2 regions of the Umezakia ovalisporum Ak1311 genome follow, and region 1 is predicted to be linked to the other one. Evidence: predicted binding sites of a transcription regulator. Region 1 holds the regulator's gene; the other holds the start of a gene.

The links. Region 1 encodes NtcA, which controls nitrogen genes in cyanobacteria. Its sites were predicted from a motif close to TNTGTANNNNNNNNTACANA; they were not measured.
Region 2: NWP25_RS10325 (DUF3155 domain-containing protein) is a predicted target of NtcA. The motif match lies at 6,936-6,955, and genes of this name have one in related genera.

The regions. Positions count from the first base shown of each region.
Region 1 is NZ_JANQDJ010000024.1:4,587-15,978, reverse strand. It holds gene NWP25_RS03510 (DUF3153 domain-containing protein) at 1-428, shown strand, start outside; gene pdxH (pyridoxamine 5'-phosphate oxidase) at 527-1,171, opposite strand; gene NWP25_RS03500 (DUF3146 family protein) at 1,259-1,522, shown strand; gene NWP25_RS03495 (pre-16S rRNA-processing nuclease YqgF) at 1,526-1,969, opposite strand; gene NWP25_RS03490 (DUF3084 domain-containing protein) at 2,037-3,443, opposite strand; gene ntcA (global nitrogen regulator NtcA) at 3,614-4,285, opposite strand; gene fabI (enoyl-ACP reductase FabI) at 4,661-5,437, shown strand; gene hisB (imidazoleglycerol-phosphate dehydratase HisB) at 5,487-6,113, shown strand; gene NWP25_RS03470 (SLBB domain-containing protein) at 6,888-8,345, shown strand; gene NWP25_RS03465 (alpha/beta hydrolase) at 8,458-10,086, shown strand; gene NWP25_RS03460 (SPFH domain-containing protein) at 10,465-11,307, shown strand; gene folP (dihydropteroate synthase) at 11,331-11,392, opposite strand, start outside.
Region 2 is NZ_JANQDJ010000054.1:3,314-14,705, reverse strand. It holds gene NWP25_RS10345 (SMC family ATPase) at 1-2,610, opposite strand, end outside; gene NWP25_RS10340 (conjugal transfer protein TrbI) at 2,890-3,579, shown strand; gene NWP25_RS10335 (S-layer homology domain-containing protein) at 4,136-5,377, shown strand; gene NWP25_RS10330 (GAF domain-containing sensor histidine kinase) at 5,378-6,718, opposite strand; gene NWP25_RS10325 (DUF3155 domain-containing protein) at 6,984-7,301, shown strand; gene NWP25_RS10320 (cofactor assembly of complex C subunit B) at 7,696-8,229, opposite strand; gene NWP25_RS10315 (PadR family transcriptional regulator) at 8,284-8,631, opposite strand; gene NWP25_RS10310 (hypothetical protein) at 8,762-8,902, shown strand; gene NWP25_RS10305 (DUF3611 family protein) at 9,188-9,766, shown strand; gene serS (serine--tRNA ligase) at 9,933-11,213, shown strand.

The sequences.
Region 1 (11,392 bases):
AACCACCGAAAATTGAATCTAATTTACTAATAGATCAGAAAAATTTGGTGCTGTTGGTGAAAAATCGATTAGTTTATGATTTAGATTTACGATGGCTTTCCTTACTTTCTAGCAGAGGTAATGTCCTATCTGATACTGAATCAGTTCTCGACATAAAATTTAGTTTAAGGACCCCTTGGGGCGCTAGAGATATTCAGGAAAACGAAACTGGTATCAAACCCCAAAAGAAAGGGAAGGAATTAGTATGGCAGCTCAAACCCGGAGAATTCAATCACATAGAAGTATTTTTCTGGTTACCTAATCCCCTGGGTATTGGTGGTTTGTTAATTATTCTGTTCACCTGGGGAGGAATGTACCTCAGATATAGTTTTATGCCTGATCCTAGAGTTCAGTTTGCACCTGGTGCCAAAATAACAGCTACAAATTAAGCCAGGGTGCTGGGTGGAAAAATTCGAGATTTAAAATGATAGTGAAATTTAAAATTACAAATCTCGAATCCAAAATTAATGACCCCAGTCCCCAGTTATCAAGGTGACAACCGCTCAATTTTCCAATTGTTATGATTACAGCGAGTATACAGCAAGCGATCATGCAAACGACTGGGGCGACCTTGCCAAAACTCAATTCCCGTGGGTATCACTCGGTAACCTCCCCAATGAGGTGGTCGGGGAACCGCCTGGTTTTCATATTTTTGCTGAAATTCCTGCAATTGTTGTTCTAAAACTTCTCTAGTGGCAATTACCTGACTTTGATTAGAAGCCCACGCACCCAAACGACTATTTGGCGGACGCATCTCAAAATAGCTATCAGATTGTTCTGGGGAAATTTTTTCTACTGTGCCCACAATTCTGACTTGGCGTTCCAATTCTGGCCACCAAAAAACTAAAGCTGCTTGGGGGTTTGCTGCTAGTTCTTGTCCTTTATGACTTTTGTAGTTGGTGAAGAAAACAAAGCCCTGTTCATCAAAATCTTTGAGTAGTACCATTCTTGCCGAAGGCTGACCATCTGGTTTAGCAGTGGCCAGAGTCATGGCATTAGGCTCAGGAAGTTCGGCTGCTAGGGCTTGCTCAAACCATCTTTGAAATTGAATTAAAGGATTGGGGTTGATGTCGGTTTCACTCAAACCTTCCAAGGTGTAATCTTTGCGTAGGTCAGCTACGGTCTTGTCCATGTCAGTTTGTATATTTAAGCTAAGTTTGCTAAATAAAAGAAGTAGCCTATTGATTGGATTTTTATCCCACAAGTCACACAAAGCATTGTGAGTGCCAAACGTCTTCCAGAAACTACTGCTCATGTCAGAATTATCCGTCAATCGTGGCAACTCGGCTTTCTTGAGGGTGAAGTAAGTGCGGGTGGCTTCGAGTGGCATTTCCAATGGCATTTTCGTCGAGGAGAACTTTCTGTTAACCCTTCCCAAGGTCGCGCCCTGATTAAAGAACCCCTTGGTCGTTTTTTGGAACAGCAGGATTATCAGCTAGAGCCTGGAGGAGATTATGCTTTTACCATTAGGGCGGAACTTTAGTCGTCAGTTATCATTGGTAGCGAGGCGATTTAAGTATCTTTCAATCAAGAGGAGAGCAACTATATCATCTATGGGTCTTGGTGGCTGTCTCATGCCTTGTGGCAAGAGTTTTGTTAAACCTTTGGGTGGATACATTTGCCAGTAGCGATCGCGTGCTTCTAAGGTGCTGTAGCGCTCATCTACTAAAATGATATTCAGTTGTTCTACTAATTCCTCGCACAGTTGTTTTTTCCATTGTTTAGCTGTGGTTTGGTTACCCATTACCAGTAAGGAAACGGGAAACTGTTGACGTAGGGTTTTAATGGTGGCGATGGCCTTTTGTGCAGTCACCACTTGGTGATAATACAATTGCCTATCTAGTCCCATGACTGCTAGACCACATTTGTCTTTGCCGGGGTCAAAGCCTAAGATGACTGGTTGTGCTGGTGAAAATTCACTAAAAGTCATAATAAATACTCATTTATATTTAAGGGTTGATTCCTGGTTACACTTTCCTTTATTTAATTATTTTTTATTAGGTGCTAAAAACAACTACGCCGTTTAAAATTGCCAAAAGTTTTATTCTTAAAGGACCTGCTGTATAGGTGTCTTCCATAGCGATGGCCTTTATTTCTAATGGATGATCATACTGTCTTAGTTGTAAGAAAAAGCGTAAATGAGCACCCTCTCTTAATACGCCCTCGACAATTCCGGCATTACGGGCTCGAAATTCCGAAGCAGAAATCAGCAGATCAAGTCTTTGGGATAGCTGATAGGAGGACATAATTTTGGGATCGGCAGTGGTTGTAGCCAATATCTCCCCTTGTGAAAAAACCAGTTGATTTCGAGATGCATCCGCAAAAAATTCTATCTGGTTTTCTCCCCTGACGTAATTGCCAGCAGAGAAGATTCGCACAACGTACTCTCGACCATCTTGAATTTGCTGGCTGAGTTGTTTAACTCTTTCTTCGGTAACCCTGAGAAGCTCTTTATTTGTGGGTTTCTCCCCGGGTTCAGTTAATTGGATGTTGGCATTGCGGTTAGCTGCTTGCAAAAGTCGGATTACGGCTTGACGGGCTGTGGTGGCTTGATTAACGCGAACGACATTAGCAGCTAGAACTTGATTGCGAACGAGTGCGAGTTTACCTAAACGCAGGTCACGATAAGACTGATAATATTTTTCCAGTCTTGCCACTTCTTGTTCTAAATAATTTTGTTGTTTTTCTAGTTCTTTGAGGCGGGACTCTCTTTTGGTAATGACTTGCCCTCGCAAAGCAATTTGCTGATTGCGCTTTTTAATCAGTCCATCGAGTTGAGCAATTTTGCGATCGCGTTGGTCAATAGCTGTTTTAGCTTCCTCAATAGCTATTTTAGCTTCTGCATAAAGTCGTTTGCGTTCTGCCTTCAATTCTTCAATAGCCGCCTGGAATGTTTTGATTTGATCGTAAACTCTTTGGAGTTCAGTTATAGCTTTTTGATACTGATTTACTACTTCACCTAGCTGGTTTTGAGTACTTTGAAGTTGACTTTGTGTTGCTTTTTGTTTAGCGTTAGCTGCTTGTAAAGTTTTATTGATTATCTCTAAGTCTCGTTGTGCGTTGATTTGTGCAATTCTAGCTTTGTTTAACTTTTTCTCTACTTGACTTTTTTGAGTTTCTGCAACTTTTAGCTGTTCCCGCTTGTTTCTTAGGTCTTTTTGAATATCTTCCAGTTCAAATACGCCTTGGCGTAACTTTTCATCAGCAGCAAATAATATCCCCAAAGTTGATGCCGAAATTAATCCACCAGTAAATATAGTTACTAGTACAGCAGTTTTTTTAGGACGAAGGTTAAACAGTGAGAGGCGTGCTTTACCAACTCGTGTGCCAATGCGGTCACCCACAGTGGCAATTACGCCCCCCAAAATTAAAATCGCTGCTATCAGGATGTACCCGGTGGTCATCTTTAGCTACCGCAATGTTTCCAGACACAGCCTACTACTTTCAATCATTGTCTTGTGAAAGATGGAAAACAGGCAATAGCTCAAACCACTCAGGATGTTATACTTACCTCCATCTGTGGGTGTAATTTTTAAGAACACAACGCTTGCCACTCCACCTTCCCTAATTGATTTTAAGTGAACTGCTTGCTTAAGGATACAGGTTTATGTACGGTAATCTTCTTTTTGTGGATTGAAATCATTTTTTTCTCACGTAAATCCCCTAGTAACCTAGTTACGGTTACCCGAGTTGAACCAATGGCTTCAGCGATGGCCTGGTGAGATAGCTTTAGATCAATAGTAATCCCGTCTGGACAAGGAACACCAAAATCACGACAAAGAATTAACAAGAAACTCACTAATCTCGAACCCATATCGCGATGAGCCAAGGTTTCAATCATCATCTCTGTCTGTAAAATACGCGAAGATAGCCCCCGCAGCATTAACATTGATAGTTCTGGGTTTTCCTTAAATGCTTGCTCCACCTGTTCAATTGGGGCTGAGAGCAACTCTACAGGGGTAAATGCGACTGCATGGTAAAATCTATCTGATTTATTTCCCGTCAGTAATGATAACACACCAAAAACACTATTTTCCCGCAGCAGTGCTACCGTTATTTCCTCTCCTGCCTCGTATACCCTGGAAAGTTTCACAGCACCCTTCAAAAGAAAATAAACTCGTTCAGCAGGATCGCCGGGAAAAAATATTGTTTTATTGCGTTCAAATGTTTCTACAACTGGAGGAAATGCTCCGGTCGCCATCTGACGAAATACATTTGCTAGGGCTTTATCTTGTGTCACGATCATCTCCCTTCCCCTACCCAACGCCGGAAAAACAAAAACTGATTACCTAAGAATACACCTGAAAAATCAATAAAGCACCGTCAACCTTTCTGTACATTCCTATACTCAAAGCCATAACTTCATATTTATTTGTTCATAATGATACATAATTTTTGATGTTTTTAGCTAGTAGTTGTTATGAGTACTTGCACAGTTGTGGTCATCAGGTTTTTTGGTGAAAAATTCACAAGATCTTGAGAATGCCTTTGGGATTATGTGGGGAAAATTTGCAGAAAAGAGTCTAGGTAATCATCATTTTCAGAAATGATGTGCAGAAGCAAGACAAACTTGCCTCAGATTCTAGTATGCTCCTAATGATTGATTACATTCACAGTTTCTATGCTTAATCTGACTGGAAAAAATGCCCTGGTGACAGGCATTGCTAATAACCGCTCCATTGCCTGGGGAATTGCTCAACAACTGCACAAAGCAGGAGCTAACCTAGGTATTACCTACTTGCCAGATGACCGAGGTAAGATGGAGAAAAAGGTCGCGGAATTGGTAGAACCTCTGAACCCCAGCTTATTTGTTCCCTGTAATGTCCAAGATGACGCACAGGTGGAGTCTACATTTGAAGTAGTGAGGGATAAGTGGGGAAGATTGGACATCCTTATCCACTGTTTAGCTTTTGCTAACAAAGACGATTTGAGTGGTAATTTTAGCCAAACCTCACGTTCTGGTTTCAAAACTGCTTTAGAAATCAGCACCTACTCCCTAGTGCAGTTAAGCGGTGCAGCTAAACCTCTGATGACAGAAGGGGGTAGCATCATCACCCTGACATACTTGGGAGGCGTGAGGGCGGTTCCTAACTATAACGTTATGGGGGTAGCTAAAGCCGGATTAGAAGCTAGTGTGCGCTATTTAGCGGCTGAACTGGGTCCGCAAAACATTCGAGTAAATGCTATTTCCGCCGGGCCGATACGGACATTGGCTTCTTCGGCAGTGGGTGGAATTTTAGATATGATTCACCATGTAGAAGAGGTAGCTCCTCTGCGACGCACTGTGACGCAACAAGAAGTAGGCAATACCGCAGCTTTCTTGTCTAGCGATTTAGCTAGTGGTATTACAGGGCAAGTTTTGTATGTAGATGCAGGATATGAAATCATGGGAATGTAATAATTAATCATTAGTCATTTCCCCAGTCCCCATACCCTATTCCCCAGTTATGCCAACAAGCGATCGCCAAATTCCTCTGAGTCACAATGCTCGCACTGCTTCTGTTCATCGCACTACAGGCGAAACAGATGTAAAAGTTAATATCAATTTGGATGGTACAGGCATGTGCACGGCAGCAACAGGAATTCCGTTTTTGGATCATATGTTGCATCAAATTGCTTCCCACGGGCTAATTGACTTAAATATCCAAGCCCAGGGAGACTGGGAAATTGATGATCACCACACTAATGAAGATGTGGGCATTACTTTGGGGCAAGCTTTCAGTCAAGCCCTCGGTAATAGGAAAGGTATCGTTCGTTTTGGCCATTTTCTCGCACCGTTGGATGAAGCCTTAGTGCAAGTGGCGTTGGACTTTTCTGGTAGACCTCATCTCAGCTATGGTTTGGCAATTCCTACCCAGCAAGTGGGAACTTATGACACCCAGTTAGTACGGGAATTTTTTGTGGCGTTGGTTAACCATAGCCAAATGACATTACACATTCGTCAACTGGATGGCATTAACTCCCATCATATTATTGAAGCTACATTTAAAGCTTTTGCGAGGGCAACCCGAATGGCGGTGGAAATTGACTCCCGTCGTGCTGGTACAATTCCCAGTTCTAAGGGCATACTATAGAATAGTGAAACAAAAAACACTGAGTTTGTAGTGGTATTTGTGAGATGAAGTTTGGTGTACACATCTCTGATTATCAACTGAATAGTATTGACGATTCGTCAGTAGTCCTCACTGCTGATTTGCGAAAATTCTACGCCACGGTTTTTTGGTTAAATCAAAAACTTATATCTCTCAAAAGCTGTTTCCTTCAACTTTGTAAAGGGGAAACTTTCGGTTATGGGGTCTAAATGGGGCTGGCAAAACTAGGCTTTTAAAACTGTTCTTGGGAATCATGTGCCTTAATTGTGAAAGGGGAAAAATAATTTATATACATTTCTCTCCTATTATCTAAAATGTTATCAATCTGTTAATTAAAATTATTAGTACAGGAATTTGTCGAAAAACACGAGATATTATAATAGCAAAAGTTTATCTTCATATTGTTACAATATTTCTAAATAAAGCACTTTTGTTATATTATCTGAGTTACCTTACTGGGTACTATGGAAAGAAATTTATTCACCTTATTTTTACGACTCACACAATCCTATGTTCCTGACTGTCAATCAATTATAATACCGGTGAACTTATCGAGACTTAAAGTACTGATTTCTTTTTAAGTTAACTTAACTAAAACTTAAAACATAAACATAATAGGCATCCGGACAATTAGACTTTGTTATGAAAATAAGAATGTCCAAGCAATTGAATCTAGGAACTTGAAGAATAAAGTATAGTCAAGATTAAAATATTCAGAAAAATATGCAGATCACATTTTCAGAATCTCAGGTGAATATGTTGAAAACAGGTTTACTCAAGTCCCTCACCCAGCCATTTTTAGGTGCGGCTTTGTTAACTGCTGTCCATGTTGCTGGGCCGTGCGCCACCATAGCTCAGGGACTACCAATCTTCCCCAGCACACAACCAATGGTGCCAACAGAAAAACAAATATCACAAAGTAAACAAATCATTACTAATTATACATTGGGAGGGGGTGATCTCATTCGGGTTAACGTTTTTGAAGTACCAGAATATACTGGGGAATATCAAATACCTCCTGGGGGGTCAATCAACCTACCTTTAATTGGTAGTGTACCTGTTCTGGGTTTAACCACGGAACAGGCTGCTGATGAAATTGCCAGGAGGTATTCTCGCTTTCTCAAACGTCCCTTGATTTCAGTTAACCTGTTATCACCCCGTCCTGTCAATATTTTGGTTGCAGGGGAAGTTACACGTCCTGGAGCTTATACTTTGAGCTTGCAAGGAGGCGCGGGTAATAATCCCGGTGTACAATACCCCACTGTATTAGCAGCGCTGACTACAGCCCAAGGTGTAACTTTGGCAGCAGATGTAACTCAAGTAGAATTAAGACGTAAAGTAGGACGTTCTTCCGAGCAAGTTGTGAATCTTAATTTGAAGGAACTGATTCAGACAGGTCGGATAGATCAGGATATTACTTTACGGGATGGTGACACCATTTTTGTGCCTACTGCAACTACTTTGAACATAGCAGAAGCCCGGAATCTGTTTTCAGCTAACTTTGCCGCTAACCCAACGTCAACCCGCACTGTGGCAATTATTGGAGAAGTTAATCGTCCCGGTTCATATTTAGTTGGCGGTGGACAAGGGGATGGAGGTGGTATACCCACTGTGATGAGAGCACTGCAATTAGCCGGGGGAATTACATCCCAAGCTGATGTTCGTAACCTGAAGCTGCGCCGACCCACAAAAACTGGTTCAGAACAAATTATAGATATCAACCTCTGGCAATTATTGCAAGCTGGTGATGTCAATCAAGACATTATTTTGCAAGACGGGGATACAGTGCTTATTCCAACTGCAACTGAGATAAACCCAGCAGAAGCTACTCAATTAGCTACTACTACTTTGTCTCCTGCTAAAATTCGAGTTGGTGTGGTAGGCGAAGTTAAAAGACCGGGAACTGTAGAAATTCAACCTAATAGCTCGTTAAATCAAGCATTATTAGCAGCAGGTGGATTCAACGATTCTAGAGCTAGAAAAACTACTGTGGATTTAGTTCGTCTCAACCCTAATGGTTCTGTGACTAAGCGGGAAGTCAAAATTAATTTTTCTCAGGGAATTAATGACGAAAATAATCCCATACTCCGGAATAATGATGTTGTCATCGTCAACCGTTCTGCTTTAGCCCAGACTGGTGACACTGTGGGTACAGTGGTCAATCCTCTCGGTAGTTTGCTGGGAGTGTTCAGAGCTATATTCGGTTTGTTTTAAGCTGAAAAAATTATCAGTTTGAAGTTGTTCAGACCTGCTACCAAGTAGATCGCAACTTCAAACCTATATTGGTGGTCAATTAATGAAACTACCTTTTCAATAATTTGATTGTATGTACTTTTGGCTTGGTATGTTTTTCAAAGGATTACTTTGCAGCCTCACCTTGGCTGCAAGTTGGGGTGTGGGTATTCCTAGTACTAGAGCAGCAGAAACAATTACTATTCGTTTAGGGGTATTTCAGCAGTCTATGGCGATCGCTGATTTAGAAAAGTTTGCCGAAACAGGTAAACTGCCAGAACATCTGCAACTTTATAGCTTTGTATTCACTCCCAAAGTCAGGGAATTACTGTATGGAAAGTTACAAATAAATGCTGATTTTGCAGACAAATTCGTTGATGATCTGGTGCGATCGCCACAAGGTAGACAATTAATTGAGTCTTTGGGAACAGCAATACCAGGTAGTACCATAGAAACACTTAAATCCACACTTTATCTGTCTGTACGTCAAGTCAACGGTTTAAGTGCAATTGGTTTTTTGCGAGCCTATCCAGAAAAAAATATAACTGTAGATGCAACTCAAGCACTGGAAATTGCCCTCAAATATAACGCCAATAATCTGCAAAACCAAGCCCTTGGGGTTTTGCTAGCAAGAGAATTATTAGTAAGAAATACTACAGCTTTTGAGGCAGCCTTTGATCCAGCAGCTCCGGGAAAAAACAGAGTTCAGCAGCAGACACTCACCTTACAAGATCAAAAACGAAATCGCATCATTCCTGTAGACATTTATTGGAGTCAAAATGACACCCCAGGTTCACTGGTAGTAATTTCTCACGGGTTTGGAGCCAATCGTCGAATCTTTGGCTATTTAGCCCATCATCTAGCTAGTCACGGAATTACAGTTGCAGCAATTGAACATTCTGGTAGTAACTCTGTAGCCATCAATCAGGCTTCAAATCAAATGAATTTGACAGAAATACTACCAGCTAATGAATTTATTGATAGACCAAAAGATGTCAGCTTCTTGCTCAACGCATTAGAAAAACTCAATACTCAATCGGGACAACTTCAAGGCCAACTTAATACCAACAAAGTAACTGTTATTGGTCACTCTTTAGGAGGCTATACTGCTTTAGCCCTGGTAGGTGGACAATTAGACTTAAAAGAATTGCGAGAGTTCTGTAAAACTTCTCTTTCCTTTGGCCAATCACCAGGGGATTGGTTACAGTGTGCAGTGACCAGTTTAAAAGAAAATAAATTATTAGATTTACGGGACCGGCGAGTCAAGAGTGCGATGGCTTTTAACCCGCTTGTTGGTAAACTGTTTGGTAGCAATGGTTTGAGTAAAATTGCCAGCCCTGTATTAATTTTAGCTGGCACTGAAGATGCACTCACCCCAGCCTTGACCCATCAAATTAGACCTTTTCAGCAACTCCAGGGTGTTAAGTATCTGTTAGCAGCCATTGGTGCCACTCACTTGAGTGTTACCGATCCAGCATATCCTGTGGGTGCAGCAGCTGCCATAGTCACAGAAAAGCGAGGGGAAGAAACCAAGTATTTACGGCAGTTGATTCGTGGTGTTAGTTTAGCATTTATCAAGCAAGACACACCGGAGGCAGAGATTTATCAACCATTTTTGACACCCGCTTACGCCCAATCTCTTTCTACAGCCGAACTACCTCTACGTTTGAATTCTGATGTACCAAAAAAGATCCAACCTTGGCTCAGTTTTATGATTAATTGACAATTTACTGTGAGCCATTTGCCGGAAAAAAAGCCAAAGCCCCTGGCTTTAAACATATTGTCTTTGTTTCCAATGATTCAAATCTGAGGCCAAAGGCCTGTCTCTTTTGGGGAAGTTGTTCAGGTTAATTAATTTAACGTCCAATTCAAAAATGCTTACATTTTGCCAGCACGTAATCAAGGTGGTGTATTGACAATTGGGTGCTGTCAAAATATCCTGCGTATATAAAAGCTAAAAGTTTAATCATGGTTTGTTTTTAAACAGCACCATTAGGGTTTATAAAATCACAAACCAAAAATGTTAAATTGAAGTGTGGATATAAGGTAGTAATATATCATTTTACACCAAAATTTGCACAAAAGCTAAAGGAGAGAATATATGGAGCCAATTATAGCCATAGTCTTAGCACTGATAGGATATGCTTTAGGGTCTGCAAAACTTGTTAATCAAGGTAACGAAGCCCTAGTAGAAAGATTGGGGCGGTATCATCGCACACTTTCTCCTGGACTTAACTTTATTGTACCTTTGGTGGATCAGATTGTGATGGAGGATACAACGCGTGAGAAGTTTTTAGACATCAAACCTCAAAATGTGATCACCAGGGATAACATTTACCTGGAAATTGATGCTGTCCTATTTTGGCGCATCAAGGATATGGTGAAAAGTTTTTACGAAATCGACGACCTCGAAGGGTCTCTGTCACAACTAGCGACAACGACACTCCGGGAAATTATCGCCCAGAACACTGTAGAAGAAACCAATATTTCCCGTGCTGAAATGGACACAGCGATTTTAAATCAGTTAAATCAAACAACAGCAGATTGGGGAGTTGAGATTCTCAGGTTGGATATTCAAAGCATTACACCCCCTGAAAGTGTACGAAAATCAATGGAAGAACAGCGAGCTGCGGAAATCAAAAAACGGGCGCTAATTTCTGAAGCAGAGGGGGAACGTGAGGCTGCTATTAAGAGAGCCCAAGGAACTCAAACCTCAATGCAGATAATTTCTGAAGCTTTACGTTCTCATCCTGAAAGCAAAGAAATCTTAAGGTATCTTGTAGCTCAAGATTATGTTGTCGCTAGCCAGAAGCTTGGTGAGAGTAATAATGCCAAAATTGTCTTTGTGGACCCCAGTAAAACTAATGAAGTATATGACCAGTTAATTGCTGATTCCATAGTTCAAGAAAATAGTGGCAGGAAATCTCAAAATGGTGGTGCTTAATTCTGAAGTAACTATTACTGTTCTTACCGGAACATTGTATCAGCCACTAGTGACACATCGCGCATTTCTTGAACATCGTGAACTC
Region 2 (11,392 bases), on a different contig from region 1:
ATTAGCACTCAGCCGTGATAAAAGTTGATTTGTCTCGGCTTCTAGTTGAGGCAACACGTTTTCGATCATGAGTGCTTGGATGCCATTTTTACCAAATGCCTGGGACAATTCGTGATAAACTCGTTGTTCGTGGCGACAAGATTGTAATTCCTGCTGCTGTTGCTGATACTGAGTTTGCAGTGTTTCTAATTGCAGCATCATTTGTTCTAAACGGCCTAAACTAGCTATTTTTTCATCAAGTTGCTGTCGGCGTGTTTGAATTTGCTGCTCTAAAGTGCTGATTTGCTCAATGGGGTTAGCTGATTGTGCTAACTCTTGAGTTATACTTTCAATTTGACTAACAAGTTTTTGCAACTCATGCCATCTCTCGGTTCTAGAATCCTTTAAATCCTGCCATCGTTTTTGCAAATGGGGATACTGCTGCTGGGCTGATAATAGTTGTTGATAAGGTAATTGCCAAGATTGGGCTTGGCGTACTGCTAGGCGCAGGCTGTTATGTTGCTCTGAACTGTAACCAATTTCGGCAATGTGACCCTTAAGTTGAGTAATTTGTCTCGCGCAATCAGATTCTGTTTGTTCGTGCTGAATTCTGACTTGTAATTGGGCAATAATCCCTTGCAACTCTGGTTTGCGGGCAGCTATTTGGGCTTGGCGCTTGGCTGCATCTTTAATTTGCCCTTGTTTAATTTCTGCCCACCGCCAACGCTCTACTTCACTCCGAGCCAAAGCGTGGTCTTGGTCATTGTAATTCAGTTGTTGTAAATATTCTTCTACTTGTTGCAGTTCGGCTTGTTTGTCAGGAGCATAATCGCCGAGTTGTAGCGATCGCTCTAGATATTGCTTTTCAGCAGCCAATTGTTGTAATTGTTGATTAGCATCACTGATAGATTGCAGTTGTGCAGCTAATTGACCTCTTTGCTCTCTGAGGTGATCGTAAGGGGATAATTTATGAAAGATTTCCCGATATTCTTGCCTCAGTAGCTGAATTTCTCGGTCTGACACTGCCATTTGTTCCCTAAATACCCACAATTGCCCTTCTGTATCCTGATACTCATCTTTGGTTTTGTCTACTACTCGATTCCAGTGGTGCTCATCTAAAGGACGCTCACACAAAGGACAAATTGCATCCGGGGTGCGGAGCATTTGCAATTTTTGCTCGAGTTCGCCCAACAATCTTTCATATTCCCGTTGTTGAGCTTGGAGACGTTCCATAAAATGCCGTCTTTCCTGTCCTTTTTCCTGTACTCTTTGCAGATAAACTTTGTCTTTCTCCATTTGTGCAATCTGCATTTCTAAATCTCTCGCCGCTTGTTGCAGTTGCGGTTGACGTTGTGAACAGTGTTGTAGTTGGATTTCCGTAGCTTGTAACTGTTCTAGACGTGCTACTAAACCAGCATGAACTCTATCCAGTTGACTTTGCAGGTTTTGCCTTTGTTGTAATAAAGGAGAAACTTGCATTTGCAGCTCATCTAAATAACTCACGCGGCGACGGGCGGCTGCGAGTTCTACCAAAGCAGCTTCCACTTCATTGGATTTATCGAGAGTGTGCTGAAGTTCTGACTCTTGTTGTTCTAATGCTGCTAATTGTCCTTGAACTTGTTGTAGTTCCCTTTCTAGCTGATGAACTTGGTTTGTTAGTTGTTGCTGTTTTTGTTGCAACAGTACCGTTGAGCGGGTGTGTTCTTGAAATTTAGTCGCAAAACCTTCTTCCTGAGCTTGCAAATCTTGATACTGGGTATAGCCATTTTTAATTTCAGTTTCCTGATTTAATCTAGCTTGTAAGTTTGACATATCAATTTGCACAGCTGACTGTTCTTGTTGCAGGCGATCGCTGTCTTGAGTTAAATTTTGATGTTGTTGCCTGACAAAATTCAGTTGTTGTTGCCAATTTTGGCGTTGGTGCTGCACAACTTGCAAACTTTGCAATTGGATATTCTCAAAAGCTTGGACTTGTTGCAAGTGATTGAGTTCAGTTTCTAATTCTGCTTTTTGGGCTTGTGTAGCTTCCCATTGTTGTAGTTGAATTTTGCTCGAGTCCAGACAACGTTCTAACTCCTCAGCCCTAGCTTTAAAATGACGCGATAAATCTTTTGCTCGTTCTTCTAATTGGTCATATTGATTGAGTTTTAATAACTCAGCTAAAATTTCCTTGCGTTCAGTGGGTCGCTTGATCATAAATTCATCTGCACGACCTTGACGCAAGTATGCAGAATTAATGAAAGTATCATAATCAAGTTTAATGTGTTCTAAAATCAAATCCTGTGTGGCTCTCATTCCTTTGCCCGTCAGTGGGCGAAACCCAGAAGCGGTTTCGATTTGAAATTCTAAGACACAACTAGCACCGCGAACTCTGGTGCGAATTACCCGATATTTTTGCTGATTACATTGAAAAGTATAATCAACCCGAACTTCTTTCGCACCTGAATGAATCACGTCATCTTCAACACCGGCACGGCTTTCACCCCAAATTGCCCATGTGATTGCTTCTAAAAGAGAAGACTTACCCGCACCATTAGAACCGCAAATACAAGCCGTGTGCAAACCGCGAAAATCTAAAGTTGCATCACGGTAACTAAGAAAGTTTTTGAGGATAAGTTGTACTGGAATCATTGAGGCTACAGCGCCACATCTAAATGTTTTACTAACTAGGAGTACATATGCACTATTTGATAGTTTACCTATGTAAATATAGGTATTTTAGTCTGAACTCAGTAATTTCACTAATCTTAACAATATTATGACTCAGTTTTTCATGTGAAGCAAATTATTTTGCTAATTTTTCCAGAAAAATTTCAATATCTATCAAAAGAATCACCTGGAAAAACTACGAGAAACAATCTGTGTCAATCATCGTCATGTCATACATCACACAGAAAGCGCAACCATACTATGACTACCCTTCACCAATGGAAAACTAGAACTGTCGCAGTTATGGCCATGGCAATTACTACCACTGCTACTATTCCCATTGTTGCCTTTGCCCCTGCTTATGCCCAGTATAATATTGGTCAGCGCAGAAGAGTGACAATTCCTGCTAATGCTAACGTAAGTTTTCCTGTCACATATGACAAAGAGAAAATTATTGTGAGTCGTGGCGAAACATTGGACCTGACATTGAAAATATCCAACGACATCACCGATAATCAGAGAAATGTCTTAATTCCCAGAAACACTGAAGTTGTAGGACGGCTAGAACCAGTATATTTCAACAACAGAAACAGAAATAGTGAGAATGTAAGAGGTGTGCGGTTCGTAGCACAGAAACTTGTCTTCCCCTCTGGTGTCGGTCAGTCAATTAATGCCTCATCTCAGACAATTACCAGAACTGAAAACATTAGCAAAAATGATAGTAGCAAAATATTAACAGATGCCGCCATTGGTGCTGGTGCTTCTACTGCAATTTCATTAATTACAGGTAACCGTAAAGTTGAAATATTAGAACCTCTGGGTGGTGCGGCTGTTGGTGCTTTAGCTAGTATAGTGCTGCGGAAAAAAGAAGCTGAAGTGTTCGTCTTAAGACCAGAACAAGATTTGAAATTAGGACTTAACTCTAATTTAGATTTAGTCATAGACCGCTAGTAAGCTGCACTATATTGGCTCCGTGATTTTAATGTTCTCTCATCAGGGATGGCCACTCTCACTAGACCAGGCCATCCCTTCACTTTTGGCACTGCTGAAACCAAGTTCGAGTCGGACAATACTTGTACTACTAGATTTTGTTATTGCAACTATTTTTATTAATCTAGCGTCTTACTAGATATACAAGTTCTTTCAGATGGCTGTTATTAGTAATGAATAATAGAGTTCTTAACTTACCATTCAACTCAAGTTGAAACCTACTTGAGTTGACAATCTCATTTAAATTTGTAAAGTACTCATCTTAATGCAATTCCTTAGTAACAAAGCCTGCTGAATCAGGCTAATGAGGTACATCTACGCTAGAACCATCTAACTATGAAAAAGAAATGGCATGAATATTGATTTTTCAGATTAGAAATACAGTATTTACAAAATTTACAGATAAATAAATATAGTAAATTTGGTGCTTAAAAACCAAAAATAAGGAACTTATCAACAAGCAAATGGTCTGAATAAATAACAGAAAGAAAAGTTAATTTTACTGGAGCAAAAAGTAATGTTTAATTTAAATCGTTGGCAATCTGGAACTGCTGCACTTATGGCTTTAAGCGTCACAGTAGGGGCTATAGCACCCTTGATGACAGTAGCACCATCTTTGGCTCAAATTAGATTTTCTGATGTTTCATCTAACTATTGGGCAGCACAGTTCATTCAACAATTGTCACAGCGAGGTATAGTTGCTGGTTTTCCTGATGGTAGCTTCCGCCCTGAAGAACCGGTAACCCGCGCTCAATTTGCAGCCATGATTAACAATGCTTTCTCAAAAGCACCCCAACGGCAAGCAATAAATTTTGCGGATGTACCGAGTAATTTTTGGGCATCTAATGCTATTCGCCAGGCTTATACCATCGGTTTCTTATCAGGATATCCGGGTAATCGCTTTGAGCCTAACCAGAATATTCCCCGCCAGCAAGTTTTGGTGGCTTTAGCCAACGGTTTAAATTATTCTCCCAGGGCTAATACCCAAACAACTTTGCAATACTTCAGTGATAGCTTTAACATTGCTGACTGGGCGCGTAGTCCCATCGCCGCCGCCACTGAACAGCAAATTGTGGTGAACTATCCTAATGTTAAGTTTTTAAATCCCACTGCAACAGCCACAAGGGCACAGGTAGCAGCTTTTATATATCAAGCGTTAGTTAGTTCTAATCAAGCCTCGGCAGTTAGTTCACCTTATGTCGTAGCGCTTCAACCCAATACACCCACACCTGTATCTGTAACCATTCCCCAGGGAACTGCTATTCCGGTCAAGTATGATCAGGCAGAAAAAATTCTGGTTACAAAAGATGAAATAGCACCTTTGACTTTGACAGTAGACCAAAATATAGTTACTCAACAAGGTACTGTGGTTATTCCGGCTGGTAGTCAAGTTGTTGGTAAACTCCAACCTGCTCAAGGTGGTTCTCAATTTATTGCTGAAAAGCTAGTTTTAACCACAGGTCAAGAGTATAAAATTAACGCCACTTCACAAGTAATTACTAAAACTGAAACCATAAAAAAAGGTACGAGCACCAATACAATTATCAAAAATACTGTCTTAGGTGCTGGTGCTGCGGCTGCAGTATCTGCGGTGACAGGCGATCGCGCCATCGCCACGGAAGAAGTCTTAGGTGGTGCGGCTATCGGTAGTTTGATTGGTCTATTCTTTGGTAGAAACAGCGTTGACTTAATCGCCATTGCACCAGATACAGATTTACAAATGACAATCAATCAAAACTTACTGGTTTCACTGCGATAGTTATTGGTCATTGGTCATCGGCAACCAAATTATAAACGTGGTTCCTGGGGCATGGGGTGCAGTTATGGCTGAGTTAATTGCAGGGCTGAAAATTTCAATTTCCCCTTGCATTTGTTCAACTAATTGTTTGGCGATGGCTAACCCCAAACCCGTACCAGGAATTTCAGTTTGGGCTTGCACTCCGCGATAATGGCGTTCTCCTAAATGAGCTAAATCTTCTGCTGGAATTCCCGGACCAGTATTACTAATGGCAATTCCTTGATAATTAGCTTTTTCTTGCCCTGCCTGAATGGCAATTGTACCGCCTTCAGGAGTGTATTTTAAGGCATTATCAATTATGTTGCTGAATACCTCTTGTAATGCTTTGATATTGACTCTTACCCGTGGTGAATTTCTGTGAATTTCTGTTTTTATTTGTAGATGTCGCTCCTGTGCTATTGCTTTAGCTGAAACTAATAATGGTGTTAATAAATCAACTACAAAACAATCAGTTTTTTTCTCTCCCATTCCCGGCAATAATAGTGCTGGTTTCGGTTCTTTTTCTACAGTTGCTTCTACAAATACTTCATTTTCATGTAATGACAACGGCCCTAAATCTGTTTCTGCCCAATCAATTACTTTGTCAAACTGTCGCAGTAATTCTTCCAGGCGATGGCTTTCCCGAACAATATTTGCACCTACTTCTCGGTTAGGGTCGCCTTGTCGCAGCCGTTTTAACAGTAGTTTGCCAAGAGTACGTAATGCTGTTAGGGGGTTACGAAACTGGTGCAGCAAGTTATCGAGTAAATCTCGCTGTTGTTCTTGGAGAATTTTGTGTTGATGTACCTGATGCTGTAACCAAGCTCTGCGTTGATCTAAAATACAAGCGATGGCTAATGTTTGAGCTATTTTTTGAATTTCGCTTTGCTCTTGCTCATTCCATGCCCTATCTTCTCTCCCTGTAACTAATAGTCCCATCATTACACCTTCATGGATGAGAGGGAGGACAATTTGGTCTGCACTAAACTCTGATTCCTCTTTTAAATCTGGTTCTTGACCATTTGCTTTCTTTGTGTCCTGTGATGAAATCCGTGATCCCATCCCAGCTTGCAATAATTTACTTTGTTGGTCAGGTACTACCAAAACATCACCAACTCTGACCTCAGCAACTTCTTTCCCTGGTTGTAAGAGTGCTGTTTCCGGGTAAATCACCACAGGAATTAGTTTCGTCTCACCAGCGGGAGCATCTACCAATTCTTGTGTTAAGTAAACCACACTTAAAGATGCTCCTAGGCCTTCGGTTAGCAGTGCTATTTGTTCTCGGCATAGAGCCACAAAATCTGAACTGGCAGAAATTAACATTTTTTAGCTTTTGCTAAGGATCACAGCATTTCAAGGAATTTAGAGCGAAGTTGCTTTATTTTTTTCCCTCTTAGAATAAAGCTTAACTAAATATTTTCAGTCATGGTTTGCACCAAGGGATTATATGCTTTACCAATTTCATATTATTATTCTTTCTGTATCAAAAGTTTAAAAACTATTGATATTTTGAACTAGAACTTATATAATTGCGACGTATTTTGTAGCTATAACTACAATCTACAGCTTGAAAGAGGAGGAAAATAGGTTGGCAAGAAGACGTAAGCGCAAAAGTCGTCGTCGCCAAGAAGGACGACGCATTTTAGAGCACGTGCCTCAATATAGCATCGAAAGTGGCGAAGAAAAACCTGTGACAGCAGCGAGAAAATTTATTCAAGCTGAAGGTATTGCACCACCTGCATTGCTACTTGTAAAACGAAATGAACACACCACAGACCGTTATTTCTGGGCAGAGAAGGGGCTGTTTGGTGCTCAATACGTAGAAGAAAACCATTTTCTGTTTCCTAGCCTGCGGACATTAGAATCTCCGGGAGGTATGGAATCAGTGGCCATGGCTAGCCGCTAATAATAAATGGTTATCTTAAATTGTGGAATGTTGCTTCTGACAATCATTTAACTGGTAAAGTTGCTCAGTTTATGCAAAGTTTTTGTTTTTTTTAAGTTTGTGACTGATTTGCCAGTATATTCAGTCCAGTTAACCAGTCAATTGGACTTAATAGGAAAGTCAACTTCTTATCCAAACACATTGGTTTGTATGGGTTAATTTCTGGTTAAATGATGCAGAGGAGAGTCAGATAGAAAAAATGCAAGAGCAAAATACATCCCCAAGTGAGAGTTGAGTTGCCCTCTCCTCCTATGGATTGCCCAAGAGGCTCTGTAAGCAAGTATAATATTTTCCCTACGATGCAATGTCGTAGGGAAAACTTATGTAACTGCAAACGTTTTCTCCTCTCTGGGGTCTAGTCAACAGATTTTAACTCTAAAGCTCTCTGTAACTCCATTAGTTCATCTCGATGGGCAACGATAGTAATTTTACTGGGAGAGCCGAATTCACCTTGGCTGGCTTCTTCCATCTGTAACGAGACTTTCTCAAGTCTTCCAGCTTTTTTCCAATAAAACAAACCACTTAAAGGGGATAGTAACACCAATGGGAGAAACAATTTACCGAAGTTAGGAAAAAGCAGGGATAAAACCAATGACAGACAAATCATACCCGCAGATGTTAGCAGTGTTAAAAACACGGCTAGGAATCGGCTGGGTTGAACAAAACCTTCAAAAACCACTTGATTTTTTTCTGGGTCGATTGCGGCTACTTGGTAAGAACGCGAGCGAAAGTATTCCTTAAGTTTCGGCATTAAAGTAGCTTCATCTTGTTGAGATACAAGTTGTGCTTTTGTTGTGCGGTCTTTAGTTGAAGCCCGAATGAAGAAAAACAGCCCAACCGATAACAACAAGGTGAGCAGCAACGTAGATGGCAAAATTGCGCTATCCATAACTAATTTATTATTGTTTTCATAGGAGAAGACTCATGGAGGATTAATGATTCATTAGTTTCTCTTCCCCTTTATGTAATCTTGCCAAAGATATGCCAAATTTTGTGATCGTTCTTGCCATTCTGGAGAAACTTCGTACATCCGCCTGGGTCTTCCTCGTCCTTCGAGTTTCTTCCAATAACCTGTAATAGCCCTTTCGTCTTCGAGAAATTTAATCGCACTGTAAAGTACCGTATCTGAAAGGCGATAGGCTGGGTATTCGGTTTCTAGTCGCTGTATCAACTCAGTTCCGTAGGATTCACCTTGTAATAAAACATACAAAATGTAACAAACTGCTACTTCCTGACAGAGATAAGTTGGCGGAGGATTCTCAAAGAATTGATATATATCCTCAAGTTTCATGGTTTAGTGAATGGCTAAAAAATGCCTGATAATAGTGGTATTTACAATCTCGATAGTCAGTATATAATGCTACTACAAAAGCGGCGATATATGACCACCTTGACAGGGTTTTCAAAGTGTAAACATTGCAATGACTACCCAAGCAGCTACAGTCACAGGACAAATGTCTAGGTTTGAGGAGCGCAAAATACTACGCCCTTACCCAAGTTATAGGTGTTGTGGAGAGGAGCAATTAAAGCGATTACCTGGTCACTTGCGTGGTGTCAAGTAATGCCAAACTGGTCAGAACCGCCTCAGCATAAAATGCTATCGAAGAAATTTTACAAGCAAAATGCAGTTTTGTCTGTAAAAGTTAATAAACACTTTGTTTTACGGTGATTATCCCAGTACAGAACATCAGAAATTAAGCCATGGAAAATGTCAGGATAAAAACCTATATGCTTGCAGGCACAATCAAATAGTATTCAACACTGACTATTTGGACTTGAGATACTCATATCCCATTTGGTAATTGTGATATTAAATTTAACAAGTCCTTAGCACACCAGTGATCAGTATGTCACAAAACTCCGATACTCCATCGTCTTCTTCTACTCTTCGGGCAATTGCCCAAACATTTCGCCTAACAGGTTGGATTAGTTTCTGGATTCAGTTGGTTTTAGGTGTTGTTTCTGCCATTATTGTGCTGCTGTTCGCGGTGTTTAGTCAGCAGCGAACTGGGGTAAGCAATAATCCAGGGACTGGGTTTGGCGTATTTTTAGCAATTTGTGGAATTCTGATTTTAGGAGGCGGTATTTATTTGGCTTACCGTTACACCAGAATTGGTAACCAACTGCAATCCTCAAATCCGAGTAACCGTCCCCGCAAAAGTGAAACCTTGCAAGTGTTACGCCTGGGACTGTGGATTAATTTATTAGGAATGCTGGTGACATTATTAGGGGCACAAGCGATTGTGGGGACATTGGTAGCAAGGGCTATATCACCCCAAGCTGCAACTACTCAATTATTTGACCCCACGCGCATTATTAGCGGTTTAGATATGCTTGTAGTGCAGGCAAATATCAACACCGTCTCAGCACACTTTGCAGGGCTAGCAGTGTCTATTTGGCTGCTGAATCGAATCACCAGAACTTAATAATTGGTTTTCAGTAAAATCATGATCAATGTGCAGTGGGATTTTGTAGCTTTGGCAAGACTGACAAGGCAGGGTTTTTGTATTGGCAAGACCCTTAATCAGCCAAAATCAGTATATGCTGGAGTTTTGGTAAGAAGACCATAGGCAAAAAACAACAGAAAAATCAGTGCTGGATATTAAGCAAATAAGGGAAAATCCCCAATTAATCCAAGAACGCTTGAACAGTCGTAGTGGTAAATACGACATCGAACCCATATTACAGTTAGACAAGCAACAACGGGAACTAGAGGGGACACGGAGTCAACTTCAAGCCCGCAGTAACGAAATTGGTAAAATTGTGGGACAGAAGATTAAATCTGGTGTTAACCCTCAATCTCCAGAAATTCAAGCCTTGCGGGAGGAAGGTAACGCCACTAAAGTTCAATTAAGTGAACTAGAACCGCAAGAAAAAAACATCAAAGTAGAAATTGAACTGCTGCTGTTAGCACTTCCCAATTTACCCAGTGAGTTCACGCCTCTTGGTAGCAGTGAAGATGATAATCAAGAGGTGCGGCGCTGGGGTGATGAACATCTACCTGAAAACCCGAAAATTATTCCCCATTGGGAAATAGGCGAAAAATTGGGTATTCTCAACTTTGAGCGTGCTGTCAAAGTTGCCCAAAGTCGCTTTGTTACTCTCGTCGGTGCGGGTGCAGCGTTAGAACGGGCATTAATTCAGTTCATGCTGAAGATGCAAACCGAAGCAGGCTATGTAGAAGTTAGTCCGCCTTTGTTAGTCAATACTGATTCTTTAACCGGAACTGGTCAATTACCAAAGTTTGCCGAAGAAAGCTTTAAATGTGCTGACGATCAATTGTGGTTAATACCTACGGCAGAAGTTCCTGTTACCAACCTTTACCGGGGAGAAATTTTGGCTGCGGAAGATTTACCAATTTATCACTGTGCTTATACTCCTTGTTTTCGTCGGGAAGCAGGAAGTTATGGGCGAGATATGCGGGGTTTAATTCGTCTGCATCAATTCAATAAAGTTGAGTTAGTGAAAGTTGTGCATCCCAGTTCTTCTTTTGAGGAGTTAGAAAAATTAGTAGGTAATGCAGAGGCAATTTTACAAGCTTTGAAATTGCCTTATCGTGTAATTGATTTATGTACTGCCGATTTAGGTTTTGGTTCAGCAAAAACCTACGATTTAGAAGTATGGCTTCCATCTTCTGAAAAGTATCGCGAAATTTCCAGTTGTTCTAATTGTGTAGATTTCCAAGCCAGAAGAGCAGATATTCGCTTTAAGGAAGCTGGTAAGAAGGGAACCCAGTATGTCCATACCTTAAACGGTTCCGGTTTAGCTGTAGGGCGGACAATGGCAGCAATTTTGGAAAATTATCAGCAACCAAATGGTACGGTTAAAGTACCAGAAGTGTTACAGCCTTATTTGGGTAGGGATGTTTTGTGATGTAGGGCTTTCCGTTGGTAGAGGCATTTTATATTCAAGTTGGCCTATATGTAACAGACTGAAATAGTCGGTTAAAAACAGACTTGAGCTATGAGCTAGGGAGTAAATTCCCTGGCTCCCCCCCACCAGAGTGGGGGGCTGACGCAATTGTTAGGAGCGTGGTTCCAGAAGCGATGGCC